3 regions of the Streptomyces sp. NPDC052687 genome follow, and region 2 is predicted to be linked to each of the others. Evidence: predicted binding sites of a transcription regulator. Region 2 holds the regulator's gene; each other region holds the start of a gene.
What was found. The regulator HrcA, encoded in region 2, represses chaperone genes, less so after heat shock. The targets are predictions, from matches to a motif close to TTNGCACTCNGNNNNNCNGAGTGCNAA.

Region 1 (6,926 bases), on a different contig from region 2:
GGGCGATGTCGTCCGGGAGCATCCGGAAGTACTCCGGGGGCGCCCAGGGGGTGTGCGAGAAGTGGCCGATGCGCAGGTCGGGCCGCAGCTCGCGGAGCATCCCGGGGACCAGCACCAGGTGGTAGTCCTGCACCAGCACCGCCGCGCCTCCGGCCGCCTCGGCCGCCAGCGCCTCGGCGAAGGCCCGGTTGTACGTCTCGAAGGACGCCCACTGGCGGCGGAACTCCGCGTCGAAGACCGGCTCCAGCGGCGTCTGGTACAGCATGTGGTGGACGAACCACAGCACCGAGTTCGCGATCCCGTTGTACGCGTCCGCGTGCACGTCGGCCGGGATGTCCAGCATCCGCACGCCGTCCTCGCCGATCCCGCGGCGCACCGCCTCACGGTCGCCGTCACCGAGCGCGGAGCACACCCACAGCGCGCCCGCGTCGGGCCCGATCGCCGACAGACCCGACACCAGCCCGCCGCCGCCCCGCTTGGCGTGCAGCGAGCCGTCGTCGCCGATCCGGTAGGAGACCGGGCCCCGGTTGGAGGCCACCAGTACCTGTGCAGCACCTGACGTCGAAGCCATGGTCCTCAACCTAGCCCGACCCCCAACCGCTCAAACGTACGGTTCGGCCGTATACAGGCGGTCCGACCGGGTCACGCCACCCGGCGGGCCGCGTACTCCGCGATCTCCACCATCGGCGGGCGCTCCACCGTGTCCACGCAGTACGTCCGCGGCTCGAAGCCGTCCCCGACCCGTTCGAACTGGGTCAGCGACGGCCGCACGAGATGCGCGCGCGCCAGCCGCAGCTGGGCCGTGCGGTAGATCGCCGCGGCCATCCGCCCGAGCGCCTGCCCGTCCTGGTGCCGGTGCTTGCGCACCCCGACGTCGACCTGCGCGAGCGCGTCCAGGCCGACCAGGTGCAGCGCGTCGACCAGCATCCCCAGCTCCACGCCGTACCCGACGGGGAACGGCAGCTGTTCCAGCAGCGAGCGGCGGGCCGCGTACTCGCCGCCGAGCGGCTGCACGAAGCCGGCCAGCTGCGGCCAGTGCATGTTCAGCAGCGGGCGGGCCATCAGCTCGGTGACCCGGCCGCCCTGCCCGGCCGCGTTGCCCAGCGGGCGGTCGTACATCGCCTTGACCAGGTGCACGTCCGGGTCGGTCAGCAGCGGGCCGACGATGCCGGTGACGAAGTCGGAGGAGAAGTCCCGCAGATCGGCGTCGACGAAGCAGACGAGGTCACCGCGCGTCACGAGCAGGGACCGCCACAGCACCTCACCCTTTCCGGGGACGGCCGGAAGCCGCGGCAGTATCTCGTCGCGGTGAACGACCCGGGCGCCCGCGGCGGCGGCCACCTCGGAGGTGCGGTCGGTGGAGCCCGAGTCCACGACGACGATCTCGTCGACCAGCGGCACCTGCCGCACCAGGTCGCGGCGGATGACGGTGACGATGTCGCCGACCGTCTCCTCCTCGTTGAGCGCGGGCAGCACGACGCTCACCGTCTGGCCCGTGGCGCGTTTGGCGGCCAGGATCTTCACCAGCGGGCGATCGGCCACGGACCAGGAGCGGGTGTTCAGCCAGCGCTCGACTTCTTCCAGCACGGTCTGCGGCTCCTCACTGTCGGGATTCCTCTGTGATCCATCTCGCGGTTCGGACGACTATCTCAACTGTCCTGGCCTTCGGTTACAGTCATGGGCAACGCGGATGACCATCGCATGTCCGGGGTCGCCGCCGCTGACAACCACATACAGCTCATCCAGAGGGGCAGAGGGACACGGCCCGATGAAGCCCCGGCAACCCTCCAGCCGGTCTCGTAGATCGTTGTTGATCATTTTCGCGAGGCTCCCCGGCTAGGGAAGGTGCCAAATCCGTCTCACGGCGAAGTGCGTCGTGAGGAAGATGAGGAGAAAGGGCCTCGCCTCACATGGCTGTGCAGACTGTTGCAAGCACCACCGATTCCGCTGCCGCCGCTTCGGCGGACACTTCCACCGTAGACCTCGGCCCCGCCGCCGCGCTCTCCTGTCGTGAGTGCGGGCACCGCGTCCCGCTCGGCCCGGTCTTCGCCTGCGAGGAGTGTTTCGGCCCGCTGGAGATCGCCTACGACTTCTCCGCGTACGACGCCGAGGAGCTGCGCCGGCGCATCGAGGCGGGCCCCGCGAACATCTGGCGGTACGCGCCGCTGCTCCCCGTCCCGGCCGACGTGGCGGACAAGCCGAACCTGAACCCGGGCTGGACCAAGCTCGTCCAGGCCGACAACCTGGCCCGCGCGCTGGGTGTCGAGGCCGGGAAGCTCTTCGTCAAGGACGACTCCGGCAACCCGACCCACTCCTTCAAGGACCGCGTGGTCGCGCAGGCCCTGGAGGCGGCGCGCGCCTTCGGCTTCACCACCCTGTCCTGCTCCTCCACGGGCAACCTGGCCGGCGCCGTGGGCGCCGCGGCGGCCCGCGCCGGCTTCCGCTCGTGCGTGTTCATCCCGCACGACCTGGAGCAGGGCAAGGTCGTCATGGCCGCGGTCTACGGCGGCGAACTGGTCGGCATCGAGGGCAACTACGACGATGTGAACCGCTTCTGCTCCGAGCTGATCGGCGACCCGGCGGGCGAGGGCTGGGGCTTCGTCAACGTCAACCTGCGGCCGTACTACGCGGAAGGGTCCAAGACCCTGGCGTACGAGATCTGCGAGCAGCTGGGCTGGCGGCTGCCGGACCAGATCGTGGTGCCGATCGCCTCCGGCTCCCAGCTCACCAAGATCGACAAGGGTCTTCAGGAGCTGATCAAACTCGGACTGGTCGAGGACAGGCCGTACAAGATCTTCGGCGCGCAGGCCGAGGGCTGCTCGCCGGTGTCGGCGGCGTACAAGGCGGGGCACGACGTGGTCCGGCCGCAGAAGCCGGACACCATCGCCAAGTCGCTGGCCATCGGCAACCCGGCGGACGGGCCGTACGTCCTGGACATCGCCCGGCGCACGGGCGGCGCGGTGGAGGACGTCACCGACGAGCAGATCGTCGACGCGATCAAGGTGCTGGCCCGCACGGAGGGCATCTTCGCGGAGACGGCGGGCGGCGTGACGGTCGGCGTGACCCGCAAGCTGATCGAGAGCGGCGTCCTCGACCCCACGAAGACCACCGTCGTGCTGAACACCGGCGACGGCCTGAAGACCCTCGACGCGGTGGCCGGCACGGGACTCACCGCGACGATCCGTCCGAACCTGGAATCCTTCCGAGAGGCTGGCCTCGCATGAGCGTGACCGTTCGCATCCCCACCATCCTGCGCACCTACACCGGCGGGCAGGCCGAGGTCACCGCCGAAGGGGCGACCCTCGCCGAGGTCATCGCCGACCTGGAGAAGAACCACACCGGCATCGCCGCCCGCGTGCTGGACGACCAGGGCAAGCTGCGCCGGTTCGTCAACGTGTACGTCAACGACGACGACGTCCGGTTCGAGCAGGGCCTGCAGACGGCCACGCCCGACGGCGCGGGCGTTTCGATCATTCCGGCGGTCGCGGGCGGCTGCTGAGTTCGCCGCTGTCACACACTGTTCATCGAATTGCCCCCACCGTGAGAGATGCGGAGGGGGCAATTCCATGTGGTTGAGCGCGGTAGAGTTGGGGAACCCGCTCCGCTTCGCGAGATGGAGCTGCGTCGAGATGCAGCCAAAATCAGCGGGCCTTTTGCGCCTTTCGTTCCTTATGCCGGGCCCGACTTGCCCGGAATTCGGGTGAATTCTCCGTAAATAACCGATCACCGGTGCCCGGATTTCTCGTCCGATTGACCTGTTGCAGACGGCAGTTGGACAGATACATTCAGCCGCGGTCGACGCGTTCCGGCGCACGCCCCCGCTGACTGGGGGGCGAGGTCTGACCCGGATCCGCGAAGTGTGGATCTGTGCAAGGGCCAGTAATAGGGGAGTTAGGCATGGCTCAGGGCACCGTCAAGTGGTTCAACGCGGAGAAGGGGTACGGCTTCATCGCGGTCGACGGTGGTGCGGACGTCTTCGTCCACTACAGCGCGATCCAGATGGACGGGTACCGCACCCTGGAAGAGGGCCAGCGGGTCGAGTTCGAGATCTCGCAGGGTCAGAAGGGCCCGCAGGCCGACATGGTTCGCGTCACCGCCTGAACAGCTGTTGCGAAGGGCTCGCACCGCACGCCGGTGCGAGCCCTTCGGCGTGCGCGGGGAGGCGCGCGGGCGCACGGGCGCGGGACCGCGGTTCCCCTGTTCGCCCACCGCTGACTGCCTCCCACTCCCCGAGAGCCGCTTGCACTCGATGGGGGCGAGTGCTAATCATTGGCGTTAGCACTCTGAAGGTGAGAGTGACAACGTAAGGACCGGGTCGGTGAGGCCGCGGGCCGGGTGGGGCAAGGAACCAACCGGCCGGGGCCGTCCGTCGCGGGCGCGGGCGCGGTCCGAAGTAATCACCCCCAGTCCTGGAGGGACCACTTCACATGGCCAAGATCATCGCGTTCGACGAGGAGGCGCGGCGCGGCCTCGAGCGCGGCATGAACCAGCTCGCGGACGCCGTCAAGGTGACCCTCGGCCCCAAGGGCCGCAACGTCGTCCTCGAGAAGAAGTGGGGCGCCCCCACGATCACCAACGACGGCGTCTCCATCGCCAAGGAGATCGAGCTCGAGGACCCGTACGAGAAGATCGGCGCCGAGCTGGTCAAGGAAGTCGCCAAGAAGACGGACGACGTCGCCGGTGACGGTACGACCACGGCCACGGTCCTCGCCCAGGCGCTGGTCCGCGAGGGTCTGCGCAACGTCGCCGCCGGTGCCAACCCGATGGCCCTGAAGCGCGGCATCGAGAAGGCCGTCGAGGCCGTCTCCGGCGCGCTGCTCGACCAGGCCAAGGAGGTCGAGACCAAGGAGCAGATCGCCTCCACGGCCTCCATCTCCGCCGCCGACACCCAGATCGGCGAGCTGATCGCCGAGGCCATGGACAAGGTCGGCAAGGAAGGCGTCATCACCGTCGAGGAGTCCCAGACCTTCGGTCTGGAGCTGGAGCTCACCGAGGGCATGCGCTTCGACAAGGGCTACATCTCGGCGTACTTCGCCACCGACATGGAGCGCATGGAGGCGGTCCTCGAGGACCCGTACATCCTCATCGCCAACTCCAAGATCTCCAACGTCAAGGACCTGCTCCCGCTCCTGGAGAAGGTCATGCAGTCGGGCAAGCCGCTGCTGATCATCGCCGAGGACGTCGAGGGCGAGGCCCTGTCGACCCTGGTCGTCAACAAGATCCGCGGCACCTTCAAGTCCGTCGCCGTCAAGGCCCCGGGCTTCGGCGACCGCCGCAAGGCCATGCTCGGCGACATCGCCATCCTCACGGGCGGCGAGGTCATCTCCGAGGAGGTCGGCCTCAAGCTGGAGAACGCGACCCTGGACCTCCTGGGCCGCGCCCGCAAGGTCGTCATCACCAAGGACGAGACCACCATCGTCGACGGCGCCGGCTCCGCCGACCAGGTCGCGGGCCGCGTGAACCAGATCCGCGCCGAGATCGAGAACAGCGACTCGGACTACGACCGCGAGAAGCTCCAGGAGCGTCTGGCGAAGCTGGCCGGCGGCGTGGCCGTCATCAAGGCCGGTGCCGCCACCGAGGTGGAGCTGAAGGAGCGCAAGCACCGCATCGAGGACGCCGTGCGCAACGCGAAGGCGGCCGTCGAGGAGGGCATCGTCGCCGGTGGTGGCGTGGCCCTCATCCAGGCCTCCTCGGTCTTCGAGAAGCTGGACCTGGAGGGTGACGAGGCGACCGGCGCCCAGGCCGTGAAGCTCGCGCTCGAGGCCCCGCTGAAGCAGATCGCCGTCAACGCCGGCCTCGAGGGCGGCGTCGTGGTGGAGAAGGTGCGCAACCTGACCCCGGGTCACGGCCTGAACGCCGCGACCGGCGAGTACGTCGACCTGGTCGCCGAGGGCATCATCGACCCGGCGAAGGTGACCCGTTCCGCGCTGCAGAACGCCGCCTCCATCGCCGCGCTGTTCCTCACCACCGAGGCCGTCATCGCCGACAAGCCGGAGAAGGCCGCTGCCCCGGCCGGCGGCGGCATGCCGGGCGGTGACATGGACTTCTGATCGGTCCCCGATCGATCCGGTCCTTTCCGAGGGCGGTATCCCCAGTTCCCGCTGGGGGTGCCGCCCTCGGGCGTGTCCGGGGTCACACGGCGGGACGGAATCCGGAACCAGGTGAGCCGGTTATGGATGGTTGCACACGCACATACCACTCGGTACCCAAGGAGCCCTCAGGTGACCGTCACCGCCGACACCCCGGCCGCCCGTGCCGCGCAGATCCTCGCCCGCCCCGTCACGATCAACGAGCTGACCGTCCGCAACCGGATCGTCATGGCGCCGATGACCCGCCAGTTCTCGCCGGGCGGCGTCCCCGGCGCGGACGTCGTCTCGTACTACGCCCGCCGGGCCGCCGCGGGCGTCGGACTGATCGTCACCGAGGGCACCTACGTCGGCCACCCCTCGGCCGGGGAGAGCGACCGGGTCCCGCGCTTCCACGGTGAGGAGCAGCTGGCCGGGTGGGCGAAGGTCGCCGAGGAGGTCCACGCGGCGGGCGGGAGGATCGTGCCGCAGCTGTGGCACATCGGCATGGTCCGCAAGGCGGGGCAGCCGCCGTTCCCCGAGGCGCCCGCCGTCGGCCCCTCCGGGCTGCGTCTGGACGGCACCGAGGGCACCGGCGAGGCGATGACCCAGCGGGACATCGACGACGTCATCGGCGCGTTCGCCGAGGCCGCTGCCGCCGCGGAGCGCATCGGCTTCGACGGGGTCGAGCTGCACGGCGCGCACGGCTACCTCATCGACCAGTTCCTGTGGGCGGGCACCAACCGCCGCACCGACGCCTACGGCGGCGACCCGGTGGCCCGCAGCCGGTTCGCGGCCGAGATCGTCGCGGCGGTCCGCGAGACCGTCTCGCCCGGCTTCCCGGTGATCTTCCGCTTCTCC
Region 2 (6,926 bases):
CACCGGCACGGTCAGGGGCGGCCGTGTGAGGAGGTGGTCGGGCTGCTGCGGGACGGGCGGCGGACGCGGATCGTGTTCCGGGCGGGGCCCGGGCGCGCCGTCGAGGGCGGCTATCAGCCCGGCGGGTATGTGAGCGACGAGCACGGCAACGGGCTGAACCTCAACGAGCCGGGCAGCGTGCGCGCGCTCGTCGACGAGGCCGCGGGGCGCGGGCTGCTGCCCGGTCCCCGAGAGCAGGAGGTGGACGGCTGGACGCTGCTCCCGGGCGCCGCCGCCCGCCGCGCCGCGGGGTAGGCCGCGCGCGGCGTCAGGACCAGCGGCCGGTGCGGCCGAGGAGGAGGGCCGCGGCGGCCGTGCCGGCGGTGGAGGTGCGCAGCACGCTCCGGCCGAGGACGTACGCCTTGGCGCCCGCCTCCCGGAACAGCGCCAACTCGTCGGCGGCGACGCCCCCTTCGGGGCCGACGACCAGCACGATCTCGCCCTCGGCGGGCAGTTCGGCGGTGGCCAGCGGCTCGCTGCCGTACTCGAAGTCGGAGTGCAGTACGGCGGCGAAGTCGGCCTTGGCGAGCAGCGCGGCGACCCGCTTGGTCGACGCGAGGTCCGCGACCTCGGGGAAGCGGACCCGGCGGGACTGCTTGCCCGCCTCGCGGGCGGTGGCGCGCCACTTGGCGAGGGACTTCTGCCCGCGGTCGCCCTTCCACTGGGTGATGCAGCGGGCGGCCTGCCACGGCACGATCGCGTCGACGCCGACCTCGGTCATGGTCTCGACGGCGAGTTCCCCGCGGTCGCCCTTGGGCAGGGCCTGGACGACGGTGATGCGGGGCTGCTCGGGCGGCTCCTCCGAGTAGGAGTCGAGCTGGACGATGAGGCGGTCCTTGCCCTCGGTGCCGAGGACCACGCAGTCCGCCCAGCGGCCGGCGCCGTCGGTCAGGATGACGTCCTCGCCTGCCCGCAGCCGCTTCACGGAGACCGCGTGGCGCCCCTCGGGGCCGTCGAGCACGTACCGGCCGCCGCTTCCCGCGTCGAAGTGGTCGACCACGAACACGGGTGCCGTCATCGCCGGCCGCCTTCCGACAACGCTGTCCGGGCCGCCGCCAGTTCGGCCGCCAGCACCTCCACCAGCTGCCCGGCGGGCAGTTCGCGGGCCATCCGGTGGCCCTGCCCGGCCCACAGCGCCATGCCCTGCGCGTCCCCGGCCTTGGCGGCGGCCTTGCGCAGCGGCGAGGTGAGGTGGTGGATCTCCGGGTAGGCGGCGGGGGCGTACGGCCCGTGCTCGCGCATGAACCGGTTGACCAGGCCGCGCGCGGGACGGCCGGAGAAGGCGCGGGTGAGTTCGGTGCGGGTGAACAGCGGGTTGGTCAGCGCCTGCTTGTGCACGGCGTGGGCGCCCGACTCGGGGGTGGCGAGGAACGCGGTGCCGAGCTGCGCGGCGCTCGCCCCGGCGGCGAGGACGGCGGCGATCTGGCTGCCGCGCATGATGCCGCCGGCGGCGACGAGGGGCAGCCGGACCGCCTCGCGGACCTGGGCGGTCAGGGAGAGCAGTCCGATGCCGGAGCCGTCGTTCTCGGGGAGGTCCCGGTGGGTGCCCTGGTGGCCGCCCGCCTCCACGCCCTGCACGATCACCGCGTCCGCCCCGGCCCGCTCGACGGCGCGGGCCTCGTCGACGGTGGTGGCGGTGACGAGCGTGAACGTTCCGGCCCGGCGCAGCGCGTCCAGGACGTCCCGGCCGGGCACGCCGAAGTGGAACGAGACGACGGGCACCGGGTTGTCCAGCAGCACGGCGAGCTTGGCGTCGTAGCCGTCGTCCCGACCGCTGTCCGGGTCGCCCAGCTCGGTCTCGTACCAGGCGGCCTCACCGGCCAGCTGATGGGCGTAGACGTCGACGGCGGCGGCATGAGGGGGCGCGGCGTCGGTCGCTCCGCCGGAGCCGGTGCCCGCGCCGGGATGCTCGGGCTGCGGCATGAACAGGTTCACGCCGAAGGGGCGGCTCGTCAGCCCCCGCAGTTGCTTGATCTCCTGGTACATGCCGTCGGCCGTCTTGTACCCGGCGGCCAGGAAGCCGAGCCCCCCTGCCTCGGACACGGCGGCGGCGAGCTGCGGCACGGAGACGCCGCCCGCCATGGGGGCCTGCACGATCGGGTGGGGGAAGAGATCGGTCAGTGCGGAGGACATGACGGCATGTTGTCACGTCCCCCGAACAAGTCCGAAACCGGGCGCCCGACTGGCATAGACCACCGGCACCCACGGGACCCGGCCTGCGCGGAACCGGGCCCGAGCGGCCGTCGAACGCGTCCTTCAGCCGCGAGAACAGCCCCTGCTGCCCCGGCTGACCGTGCCTGCCCGGGGCCGCCCCCGGACCGGACCCCCGGCCGCCTCGACGCCGCGTCCGCCCAGCCGCGCCCGCGCGCGCCGCGCCCGCCTCAGCGGCCGTTGAACGCGTCCTTCAGCCGCGAGAACAGCCCCTGCTGCCCCGGCTGGAACTGGCCCTGCGGGCGTTCCTCGCCGCGCAGCTTGGCCAGCTCGCGCAGGAGGCGTTCCTGCTCGGGGTCGAGCTTGGTCGGGGTCTGCACCTCGACGTGGACGATCAGGTCGCCCCGGCCGCCGCCGCGCAGATGCGTGACGCCCCGGCCGTGCAACGGGATCGACTGGCCGGACTGGGTGCCCGGACGGATGTCGACCTCCTCCATGCCGTCCAGCGTCTCCAGCGGCACCTTGGTGCCGAGGGCCGCCGCCGTCATGGGGATCGTCACCGTGCAGTGCAGGTCGTCGCCGCGCCGCTGGAAGGTCGGGTGCGGGAGTTCGTGGATCTCGACGTACAGGTCACCGGCGGGGCCGCCGCCGGGGCCGACCTCGCCCTCGCCCGCGAGCTGGATCCGGGTGCCGTTGTCGACACCGGCCGGGATCTTCACCGTCAGGGTGCGGCGGGAGCGGACCCGGCCGTCGCCGGCGCACTCCGGGCACGGGTTCGGCACGACCGTGCCGAAGCCCTGGCACTGCGGGCACGGCCGCGAGGTCATGACCTGGCCCAGGAAGGACCGGGTGACCTGCGAGACCTCACCGCGGCCGCGGCACATGTCGCACGTCTGCGCCGAGGTGCCCGGCGCCGCGCCCTCACCGCTGCAGGTGGAGCAGACGATCGCGGTGTCGACCTGGATGTCCTTGGTGGTGCCGAAGGCCGCCTCGTCGAGCTCGACCTCGATCCGGATCATCGCGTCCTGGCCGCGGCGGGTGCGCGAGCGCGGCCCGCGCTGCGACGCCGTGCCGAAGAACGCGTCCATGATGTCGGAGAAGTTGCCGAAGCCGCCCGCGCCGAAGCCGCCGGCACCCGCGCCGCCGCTCTGCGACAGCGGGTCGCCGCCGAGGTCGTAGACCTGCTTCTTCTGCGGGTCCGACAGCACCTCGTAAGCGGCGTTGATCTCCTTGAACCGCTCCTGGGTCTTCGGATCGGGGTTGACGTCCGGGTGCAGCTCGCGAGCGAGCCGCCGGAAGGCCTTCTTGATCTCTTCCTGCGACGCGTCGCGGCGCACGCCGAGAACGGCGTAATAGTCCGTGGCCACCTACGACTCCGCCAGGATCTGTCCGACGTACCGTGCCACCGCTCGTACCGCTCCCATCGTTCCCGGGTAATCCATGCGGGTCGGTCCGACCACGCCGAGCTTGGCGACTGCCTCGCCGCCCGAACCGTAGCCGACCGACACCACCGACGTGGAGTTGAGTCCCTCATGGGCGTTCTCGTGGCCGATGCGCACGGTCATGCCCGAGTCCTTCGCCTCGCCCAGCAGCTTGAGGAGCACGACCTGCTCCTCCAGCGCCTCCAGGACGGGGCGGATGGTGAGGGGGAAGTCATGTCCGAAGCGGGTGAGATTGGCGGTGCCGCCGATCATCAGCCGCTCCTCGGTGCGCTCGACCAGCGTCTCCAGCAGGGTGGAGAGCACCGTCTGAACGGTACCGCGATCCTCCGGTTCGAAGCCCTCGGGGAGATCCTGCACCAGTTGTGGCACATCCGTGAAACGGCGGCCCGCGACCCGGCTGTTCAGCCGCGCCCGCAGATCCGCCAGGGACGTCTCGCCGAACGGCGCCGGGCAGTCGATCATCCGCTGCTCGACCCGTCCGGTGTCGGTGATCAGGACCAGCATCACCCGCGCGGGTGCCATCGACAGCAGCTCCACGTGCCGCACCGTAGACCGGGTCAGCGACGGGTACTGCACGACCGCGACCTGCCGGGTCAGCTGCGCGAGCAGCCGCACCGTGCGGGCCACGACGTCGTCGAGGTCGACGGCGCCGTCGAGGAAGTTCTGGATCGCGCGCCGCTCGGGCGCGGTGAGCGGCTTGACCTCGGCGAGCTTGTCGACGAAGAGCCGGTAGCCCTTGTCGGTGGGGATCCGCCCGGCGCTGGTGTGCGGCTGGGCGATGTACCCCTCGTCCTCCAGGGCGGCCATGTCGTTGCGGACCGTGGCCGGCGAGACGCCGAGGTTGTGCCGCTCGGTGAGCGCCTTGGAGCCGACCGGCTCCTCGGTTCCGACGTAGTCCTGGACGATGGCGCGCAATACCTGAAGCCGCCGTTCACTGAGCATCCGCGCACACCTCCAGCGGTCGGTCCCCTTGGCGCTCCCCCTGGCACTCGCCCTGTGTGAGTGCCAGCCTTACCGGCCCAGTGTACGGCCGTCGGGTACGGCCCGGGCAAGGCCGGTCCTGCGAGGTCGTGCGGCCGGGGCGGTCCCCGTTAGCGTCGCGGGTATGACGGTGACTTGGGAAGAGCTGGGGTGGGAACGGCTGGCGACCGGGGTCGGCCGGTGCCGCCTGCCGGGCTGGGACTGCACGGCGGGCCTGGTCCTGGGCGAGGGCACGGCGCTGCTGATCGACGCGGGGTCCGGCCTCGCGGAGGGCGCCCGGCTGCGGGCCGGGGCGGAGGAGATCTCCGGCCGGCGTGTGACCCATCTCGCGCTCACCCACCCCCACTTCGACCATGTCTTCGGCGCCGCCGCGCTGGCGGGCGCGGAGGTGTACGGGGCGGTCGGCGTGGACGCGGCGCTCACCTCGCGGCGGGCCCGGGAGGAGCTGCGGGCCGACGCCGTCCGCAACGGTCTGGACGAGGCGACGGCGGCGGAGGCCGCGGACGCGCTGGTCGCGCCCCGCCATCACGTCTCCGGCGAGTGGACCCTCGACCTGGGCGGCGGCCGCCAGGTGCTGCTGGCGAACGTCGGCCCCGGGCACACCGCGCACGACCTGGCCGTCCTCGTCCCCGGCGAGACGGAGGTCGTGTTCTGCGGCGACCTGGTCGAGGAGTCCGGCGAGCCCCAGGCCGGCCCCGACGCCGTCCCGTCCCGCTGGCCGGACGCCCTGGACCGGCTGCTGGCCCTCGGCGGCGAGGACGCGCTCTACGTCCCCGGGCACGGCGCCGTGGTCGACGCGGCGTTCGTGCGGCGCCAGCGCGACGCCCTGGCGGCCCGTTTCGGCGTGTCGCGCTGAACCCGTCCGGCGGTGTCCATATCGTCATTCGAATGCGCCAGTACTCCCCCGACCTGACACCGCCCTGGAAGAAGCCCCAGCCGGTCCCCGAGGTCCCGGCCGAGCCCGGCCTGGTGGTCGAGGAGCCCGCGACCGGCTTCTGCGGCGCGGTCATCCGCTGTGAGGCGGGCACGGTCACCCTGGAGGACCGCTTCGGCAAGCACCGGGTGTTCCCGCTGGAGCCGCGCGGCTTCCTGCTGGAGGGCAAGGTGGTCACCCTCGTCCGGCCGCCGTCCCCGGCTCCGGTACGGCCCGCCCGCACCGCCTCCGGCTCCGTCGCCGTCCCCGGCGCCCGCGCCCGCGTGGCCCGCGCCGGCCGTATCTACGTCGAGGGCCGCCACGACGCCGAGCTGGTCGAGAAGGTGTGGGGCGACGACCTGCGCATCGAGGGCGTGGTCGTGGAGTACCTGGAGGGCGTGGACGACCTCCCGGCGGTCGTCGACTCCTTCGCCCCCGGACCGGACGCCCGCCTCGGCGTCCTCGTGGACCACCTGGTGCCGGGCTCCAAGGAGTGGCGGATCGCCCAGTCGGTGACCAGCGAGCACGCCCTCGTGGTCGGCCACCCGTACATCGACATCTGGCAGGCGGTGAAACCGTCCGCCCTGGGCATCCCGGCCTGGCCCGAGGTCCCGAAGGGCCAGGACTGGAAGACCGGGGTGTGCCGGGCGCTGGGCTGGCCGTCGGACAACACCGGGGCGGTGTGGCAGGCGATCCTGAAGCGGGTGGGGTCTTACAAGGACCTGGAGCCGGAACTGCTGGGCCGGGTGGAGGAACTGATCGACTTCGTCACGGCACCACCGGCCTAGGGGGTGTCCTCCGCCGGGCTGCCCTGGTCAGGGGGAGGCCTGCGCTTCCGGCCGCGGGCGCGCCGGACCGGAAGCGCTCCGGGCCGAACCGCCGCAGCGCGGCGTCCACCTGCTCGGCGGGGATGTCCATGGCTCCCTTGGAACGGAGGGTGGCGATGCGCAGCTCGACTCCCTTCAGGTGCGCTCCCAACCGCGAGTAGCCGCGGTAGCCGGAGGCGTCCTCGGGACGAAGCCACAGGACCACGTCGTCGGGCGTGTTCTTGCCGGACCCCGAGGTGAGGCGCTCTGTCGCGTCGACATGGTCCCAGGGGATGGTCAGCCGGCGGGCGCGTGACTCGAGGACGAACGTCCGGTGGTCGATCCGCACGGTGAGCCGGGAGCGCAGCACGAGGAACGGGAGGCAGCCGGCGAGCAGGAACGTGTAGGCCATCACTCCGCCGAGCCAAGGGTCGGTGGAGTGAGGGTCCCCGACCAGGTTCCCGGTGATGCCGCCGAGGACGGACGTCGCTGTGACGGCACCGATCGCCGCCACCCAGCTACGCGGCCCCGCGAAGTCGCCTTCGTAGTGGGCCGCGTGCTGGTCGTCCCGGACGATCCCGTGCGGGCGGGGGT
Region 3 (6,926 bases), on a different contig from region 2:
TCGGCGTTCGCCCGCGCCACCGCCGCTGTCAGCGGATCCCGGTCGACGGCCAGCACCCGGATCCCGGCCCGCGCGAGCGCGATCGCGTCCCCGCCGATCCCGCAGCACAGGTCGGCGACGGAGGTGACGCCGAGGTCCCTGAACCGGCGCGCCCGGTACGCGGCGACGCTCGCCCGCGTGGACTGCTCCACCCCGTCGGGCGTGAAGAACATCCGCCCGGCGTCCTCGGCGCCGAACTTCGCCACCGCCCGCTGCCGCAGCCGCGCCTGCCCCAGCGCCGCCGAGACCAGCTCGGCCGGGTGCTCGCGGCGCAGCCGGGTGGCCACGGCGAGTTCCCGGGCGGGGTCGGTGCCCCGCACCGCGTCGAGGAGGGCGCCGCCCTCGGGGGTGCGCAGCGCGTTCAGGTCGTTCACCGGGTTGTTCACCGGCTCATTGTCGGCCAGTCGGTGGATGGTGTGCCGCCGGCGGCGGTGTCGGCCGGGCGGCGCGGGGGACGGCTGGGAAGATCCGGCACCATGCAACTAGTCGTACAAAATGAAAAAAGCGGGGCATATACCGTGCGTCTCCGCGTCGGCGTCGCCGCGCTCGCCGCCGCGGCCCTCGCCGCGGGCTGCGCCCAGGGCGACGAGGGCACGAAGGCCGGACCCGCCGCCGGACAGCAGCCGACCCACCGGAAGCCCGCGGCCGAGGCGCCGCCCGCGCCCGGCTCGCACGCCGCCCGCGTGGCCGCCGCGAAACGCTGGGGACTGAAGGCCGTGCCGCTCACGGCCCCCGCGCCCCCGGCGAAGAAACCGCGCATCCGCACCCGCGACGGCTTCGAGGTCGACGACCACCGGGAGCTGGACCTCCCGCCGGTCTTCACCACCGTCCCCACCCGCCACAAGATCGTCTTCCTGACCATCGACGACGGCGCCGAGAAGGACCCGGCCTTCCTGCGGATGATGGACGAGCTGAAGGTGCCGTACACCGCCTTCCTCAGCGACTACCTGGTCAAGGAGGACTACGGCTACTTCGAGCGCATGCAGGACCTCGGCGTGCCCCTCAACAACCACACCCTGCGCCACCCCTACCTGCCGGGACTGTCCTACGCCCGCCAGAAGCGGGAGATCTGCGGCATGCAGGACGTCATCGAGGAGCGCTACGGCAAGCGCCCGCGCCTCTTTCGCCCGCCCTTCGGCAACTACAACCGCGACACCCTGCTCGCCGCCAAGGCCTGCGGCATCACGCACGTGCCGCTGTGGAACGAGGAGGTCTTCGTCGACCGCTGGGAGTACCGCGAGTGGGACCGCGGCATCCACCGCGGCGACATCGTCCTCAGCCACTTCCGCGGCCGTGACGACTGGAACGGCACCATGACCGACATGGCCCGCCGTTTCCTCGACAAGGTCACCGCCGAGGGCTACGCCGTGGCCCGCCTGGAGGACTACCTGTGACCCCCTGGCCCCCGGACCACCCCCCGGCCTTACGCCCCCTGCATCCCGCCCTCCCGGCGTCCCGCCGCCTGAGGGCGGCGCTCGCGGACACCTGGCCCCCGACCGGCCGACGCTTGCCCGCCCCGCGCCTCCCGGCGGCCCGGCCCGGGCTCTTGGCGTCGCGGTTTCCGGGGCCTCGGCTCCTGGCGCACCGGCGTCTGCTGCCCCTATTCCTCGGGGTGCTGCTGGTGGCCGGCTGTGCCTCCGGGCAGGGGGTGCGGGGGGCGCCCGGATCGTCTGCGGATCGTGCGGGGGCGTCCGCGCCCGCGTACTTCCGCTGGGGGCTGGAGGCACCCCTGCCCCCGCCCCCGGAGCCGTCCACGCGTCCCGCCCCGCCCGCGCGGGGCCCGCTCCCGGTCGTCGACCGCGTGCCCACCCGCGACAAGGTCGTCTTCCTCACCTACGACGACGGCGCCGAGAAGGACCCCCGCTTCGTCGACCTGGTCCGCGAACTGCGCCTGCCGGTCACCATGTTCCTCACCGACAGCGTCGCCGGCCCCGGCTACGGCCACTTCGCCCGCCTGCGCGCGGTCGGCGCCGGACTGCAGAACCACACCCTCGACCACGCCGCCCTGCGCGGACTGCCGTACGCCGGCCAGCGCGCCGAGATCTGCGGCCAGCAGCGCAAGCTCCACAGCCGCTTCGGCGTCCGCCCCCACCTCTTCCGCCCGCCCTACGGCACGTACGACACCACCACGCTCCGCGCGGCGGCGGACTGCGGCATCCGCGCGGTGGTCCTCTGGCGCGCCACCATGACGACCGACCTGTCCTTCACCACCGGCACGCGCGGCCTGCGCCCCGGCGACGTCATCGCCGTCCCGGCGACGGAAACGCTGTCGCCGACCTTGAAGGAGCGGACGGTACGCCTGCTGCGCCGCATCCAGGAGCAGGGCCTGACCGTGGGAAAGCTGGACGACTACCTGTAGCCCCACCAGCCCGTAGAGGCCGAAGCGGGGGTCCTGGGGGCGGCAGCCCCCAGCGCGGGCGCGCGAAACCCCGGCCTCTGCGCCCCCCGCGTGAAGGAGCGCACCCGGGACGCGCCGCACGGCAATTGGCACTCCGCTTGACCGAGTGCTAATCGCGGTCATAGTCTCGGCTCTGGCACTCCCCCCAGGAGAGTGCCAAACACGCGACGGGCAGGTCCGGCACCCGCGACGACGGATCGACCTGGTCGCCACCTCAGACAGTTAACCCCGTGAGATCTCCGAAGGGGGAGGTCGGATCGTGACGACCGCCAGCTCCAAGGTTGCCATCAAGCCGCTCGAGGACCGCATCGTGGTCCAGCCGCTGGACGCCGAGCAGACCACGGCCTCTGGCCTGGTCATTCCGGACACCGCCAAGGAGAAGCCCCAGGAGGGCGTCGTCCTGGCCGTGGGCCCGGGCCGCATCGAGGACGGCAAGCGCGTCGAGCTCGACGTCAAGGTCGGCGACGTCGTGCTCTACAGCAAGTACGGCGGCACCGAGGTGAAGTACAACAACGAGGAGTACCTCGTCCTCTCGGCTCGCGACGTCCTCGCGATCATCGAGAAGTAAGTCGTCACCTCGACGCACCCAGCTTTGCAGCTGCGCCCCTGGCCCCCGCGACCCTAAGAAGCCGGGCGCCCGGGGCGCAGTCACTTTCACCCACATTCGAGAGGGCTCACGCTGTCATGGCGAAGATCCTGAAGTTCGACGAGGACGCCCGTCGCGCCCTCGAGCGCGGCGTCAACAAGCTTGCCGACACGGTCAAGGTGACGATCGGCCCCAAGGGCCGCAACGTCGTCATCGACAAGAAGTTCGGCGCTCCCACCATCACCAACGACGGTGTCACGATCGCCCGTGAGGTCGAGATCGAGGACCCGTACGAGAACCTCGGCGCCCAGCTGGTGAAGGAGGTGGCGACCAAGACCAACGACATCGCGGGTGACGGCACCACCACCGCCACCGTGCTGGCCCAGGCCCTGGTCCGCGAGGGTCTGAAGAACGTCGCCGCCGGTGCCTCCCCGGCCGCCCTGAAGAAGGGCATCGACGCCGCGGTCAAGGCCGTCTCCGACGACCTGCTCGCCACCGCCCGTCCGATCGACGAGAAGTCCGACATCGCCGCCGTGGCCGCGCTGTCCGCCCAGGACCAGCAGGTCGGCGAGCTGATCGCCGAGGCGATGGACAAGGTCGGCAAGGACGGTGTCATCACCGTCGAGGAGTCCAACACCTTCGGTCTGGAGCTGGACTTCACCGAGGGCATGGCCTTCGACAAGGGCTACCTGTCGCCGTACTTCGTGACGGACCAGGAGCGCATGGAGGCCGTCCTGGAGGACCCGTACATCCTCATCCACCAGGGCAAGATCTCCGCCATCGCGGACCTCCTGCCGCTGCTGGAGAAGATCATCCAGTCGAACGCCTCCAAGCCGCTGCTGATCATCGCCGAGGACGTGGAGGGCGAGGCCCTGTCCACCCTCGTCGTCAACAAGATCCGCGGCACCTTCAACGCCACCGCCGTGAAGGCCCCCGGCTTCGGCGACCGCCGCAAGGCGATGCTCCAGGACATGGCGGTCCTCACCGGCGCCACGGTCATCTCCGAGGAGGTCGGCCTCAAGCTCGACCAGGTCGGTCTGGACGTGCTCGGCTCCGCCCGCCGCGTCACCGTCACCAAGGACGACACCACGATCGTCGACGGCGCCGGCAAGGCCGAGGACGTGCAGGGCCGCGTCGCGCAGATCAAGGCCGAGATCGAGAACACCGACTCCGACTGGGACCGCGAGAAGCTCCAGGAGCGCCTCGCGAAGCTGGCCGGCGGCGTGTGCGTGATCAAGGTCGGCGCCGCCACCGAGGTGGAGCTGAAGGAGAAGAAGCACCGTCTGGAGGACGCCATCTCCGCGACCCGCGCCGCGGTCGAGGAGGGCATCGTCTCCGGTGGTGGCTCCGCCCTGGTCCACGCCTCCAAGGTCCTCGAGGACAACCTCGGCAAGACCGGCGACGAGGCCACCGGTGTCGCGGTCGTCCGCCGCGCGGTCGTCGAGCCGCTGCGCTGGATCGCCGAGAACGCCGGCCTCGAGGGCTACGTCATCACCTCCAAGGTCGCCGAGCTCGACAAGGGGCAGGGCTTCAACGCCGCCACCGGCGAGTACGGCGACCTGATCAAGGCCGGCGTCATCGACCCGGTCAAGGTCACCCGCTCCGCCCTGGAGAACGCCGCCTCCATCGCCTCCCTCCTCCTCACGACCGAGACCCTGGTCGTCGAGAAGAAGGAAGAGGAGGAGGCCGCCGCGGGCCACGGCCACGGTCACGGCCACGCGCACTGACGCACCGCCTCGCAGGAAGGCCCGGCACCCCACGGTGCCGGGCCTTCCCGTTTCCCCTCGCGGGTCTTCGGCGCTAGCGCTCCATCTCGTCCAGGGCGCCCAGCTGCTCCATCAGCCCCAGCCGGTCGTACTCCCACCAGCCCTCGGCGAGCTTGCCGTCCCCGCCGCACCGGAAGACGGTCGTCCCGCTCATCGACACTTCCCTGCCGGTGGCCGGGATGCCGAGGAACTCGCCCTTGTGGCGCCCCTTCCAGAACCACCGCGCGCACACCCGGTCGCCCTCGGCGATCAGGTCCTCGATGCTGAACTCGAAGTCGAAGCCGTCCCGCCAGACCCGCATGTCCCGCCGGACGTGATCCATGCCGATCGCCTCGTCCACCCTCGCCGGGTCATGGTCGTGGTAGTGCTCCGACATGACCTCGTCCAGCGGTGGAGGCTCGCTCCCGGGGGTGGCCATCAGCTCGAAGAAGCGCCGCACCGTGGTGGTGAACAGCTGCTCGTCGCGCACCACGTCCAGATCGGTGAACGTGGGCATCTCGTCGCAGAGCGCGACCATCTCCCGGAAGATCCGGTCCGTCTCCGGAAGCTCGGAATTCCGCATCGCCTCCTCGTACGACGGGAACTCCACGATCTCGATGAAGTGCGACGCGTCGGACCGGTCCTTCCCGATCACGTTGTGCGTCGCCGTCCGTTTCCCCTTGGTCTGCTGGACCCACCTGTCCATCAGCCGGTTCATCTCGTCGAACCGGCTGGTCTTGCAGTCGATCAGCTGTACGAAGGTCATGGTGCGCCTCCGGCCCTCCGGGTCCGGGTGGATCAGCACCATTGTCCCCCTTCGGGCTACCGCTGCACCCGGTGCTGCGGGCCGTACTTGCGGCCCGCCCGCGAGCTGATCCCGCCGAGCACACCGCGCGGCACCAGCTTCGTCGCGCCCATCAGCACCTTGTAGCGCGGGTCCGGGACCGACAGCGTCCGGCCGCGGGCCAGATCCGCCAGCGCCGCCGCGACCAGCTTGTCCGCGTCGAGCCACATCCAGTTCGGGATGTTGTCCGTGCCCATCCCGGCCCGCTGGTGGAACTCCGTCCGCACGAAGCCGGGACACAGCGCCATCAGTCGGACGCCGCTGCCCGCGAGGTCCTTCGCCGCGCCCTGGGTGAACTGCACGACCCACGCCTTGGAGGCGCCGTACGTCCCGCGCGGGACGAAGGCCGCGACGGAGGCGACGTTGACGATGCCGCCCCGCCCGCGCTCGCGCATCGCCTCGGCCGCCGCGGAGGTCAACCGCAGCACGGCCTCGCAGTGCACCTTGAGCATCCTCAGCTCGTCGGCCATCGGGACGTCGAGATAACGGCCCTTGTGGCCGAAGCCCGCGTTGTTGACCAGCAGGTCGACCGGGTTCCTGCGGTCGGCGAGCCGGGCGGCGACCGCCTCGATGCCGTCGTCCTCCGCCAGGTCGGCCGTCAGCACCTCGGCCTCGATGCCGTGCCGGTCGTGCAGTTCGGTCGCCTGTTCCCGAAGACGCTGGGTGTCCCGCGCCACCAGCACGAGGTCGTGTCCGTCAGCCGCCAGCCGCCGCGCGAAGGCGGCACCGATTCCCGCGGTCGATCCCGTAATCAGAGCCGTTGTCATGCGCCAAGGGTAGTGACCCGGACGCGTCGCGTCCGTTCCCGTGACGACCGTTCAGGAACCGTTGTCCGGCATGTCTTTCGCGGCATACGTCCGGGCATACGTCCGGGCCCTCTCCAGAACCTCCGGATGCAGCGCCTCACCCGCCGCGAGCAGCCGCGGCAGCAGCTCCCGCTCGGTGGTGACCGCGCGGAACTGGAGGGCGACCGTCACGTCGTGGTCCGGGCGGTGGACGATCTCGACCGCGTCACCCGCGCGGATCTCGCCCCCCTCGATCACCCGCAGATACGCGCCGGGCGCCGCGCGCCGCGTGAACCGCCTCACCCAGCCGCTTTCACCCAGATGGCCCTGGAAGGTGCGGCAGGGGATCCGCGCGGAGGTGATCTCCAGGACCACCCGAGGGCCGATGCGCCAGCGCTCCCCGATCCGCGCGCCGGAGACATCGATCCCGGAGGTCGTCAGGTTCTCCCCGAACGAGCCGTTGCCGAGCGGCCGGCCCAGCTCGCGCTCCCACACGTCGAGGTCCTCGCGGGCCACCGCGTAGACGGCC

Region 1: groL (chaperonin GroEL) is a predicted target of HrcA. The motif match lies at 4,240-4,266, and genes of this name have one in related genera.
Region 3: groES (co-chaperone GroES) is a predicted target of HrcA. The motif match lies at 2,524-2,550, and genes of this name have one in related genera.

Annotation. Positions count from the first base shown of each region.
Region 1 covers NZ_JBFATR010000003.1:1,166-8,091, forward strand. The annotation lists gene AB0K92_RS04780 (trehalose-6-phosphate synthase) at 1-571, opposite strand, end outside; gene AB0K92_RS04785 (glucosyl-3-phosphoglycerate synthase) at 643-1,587, opposite strand; SAM riboswitch class I at 1,736-1,892, shown strand; gene thrC (threonine synthase) at 1,911-3,224, shown strand; gene AB0K92_RS04795 (MoaD/ThiS family protein) at 3,221-3,499, shown strand; gene AB0K92_RS04800 (cold-shock protein) at 3,898-4,101, shown strand; gene groL (chaperonin GroEL) at 4,428-6,050, shown strand; gene AB0K92_RS04810 (NADH:flavin oxidoreductase) at 6,222-6,926, shown strand, end outside.
Region 2 covers NZ_JBFATR010000009.1:55,354-62,279, reverse strand. The annotation lists gene AB0K92_RS11550 (hypothetical protein) at 1-294, shown strand, start outside; gene AB0K92_RS11545 (16S rRNA (uracil(1498)-N(3))-methyltransferase) at 308-1,057, opposite strand; gene AB0K92_RS11540 (nitronate monooxygenase) at 1,054-2,172, opposite strand; gene dnaJ (molecular chaperone DnaJ) at 2,421-3,557, opposite strand; gene hrcA (heat-inducible transcriptional repressor HrcA) at 3,558-4,574, opposite strand; gene AB0K92_RS11525 (MBL fold metallo-hydrolase) at 4,738-5,469, shown strand; gene AB0K92_RS11520 (DUF3097 domain-containing protein) at 5,502-6,314, shown strand; gene AB0K92_RS11515 (caspase family protein) at 6,295-6,926, opposite strand, start outside.
Region 3 covers NZ_JBFATR010000001.1:256,583-263,508, forward strand. The annotation lists gene AB0K92_RS01330 (methyltransferase domain-containing protein) at 1-413, opposite strand, end outside; gene AB0K92_RS01335 (polysaccharide deacetylase family protein) at 516-1,433, shown strand; gene AB0K92_RS01340 (polysaccharide deacetylase family protein) at 1,688-2,398, shown strand; gene groES (co-chaperone GroES) at 2,697-3,005, shown strand; gene groL (chaperonin GroEL) at 3,122-4,750, shown strand; gene AB0K92_RS01355 (ester cyclase) at 4,824-5,534, opposite strand; gene AB0K92_RS01360 (SDR family oxidoreductase) at 5,591-6,379, opposite strand; gene AB0K92_RS01365 (MOSC domain-containing protein) at 6,431-6,926, opposite strand, start outside.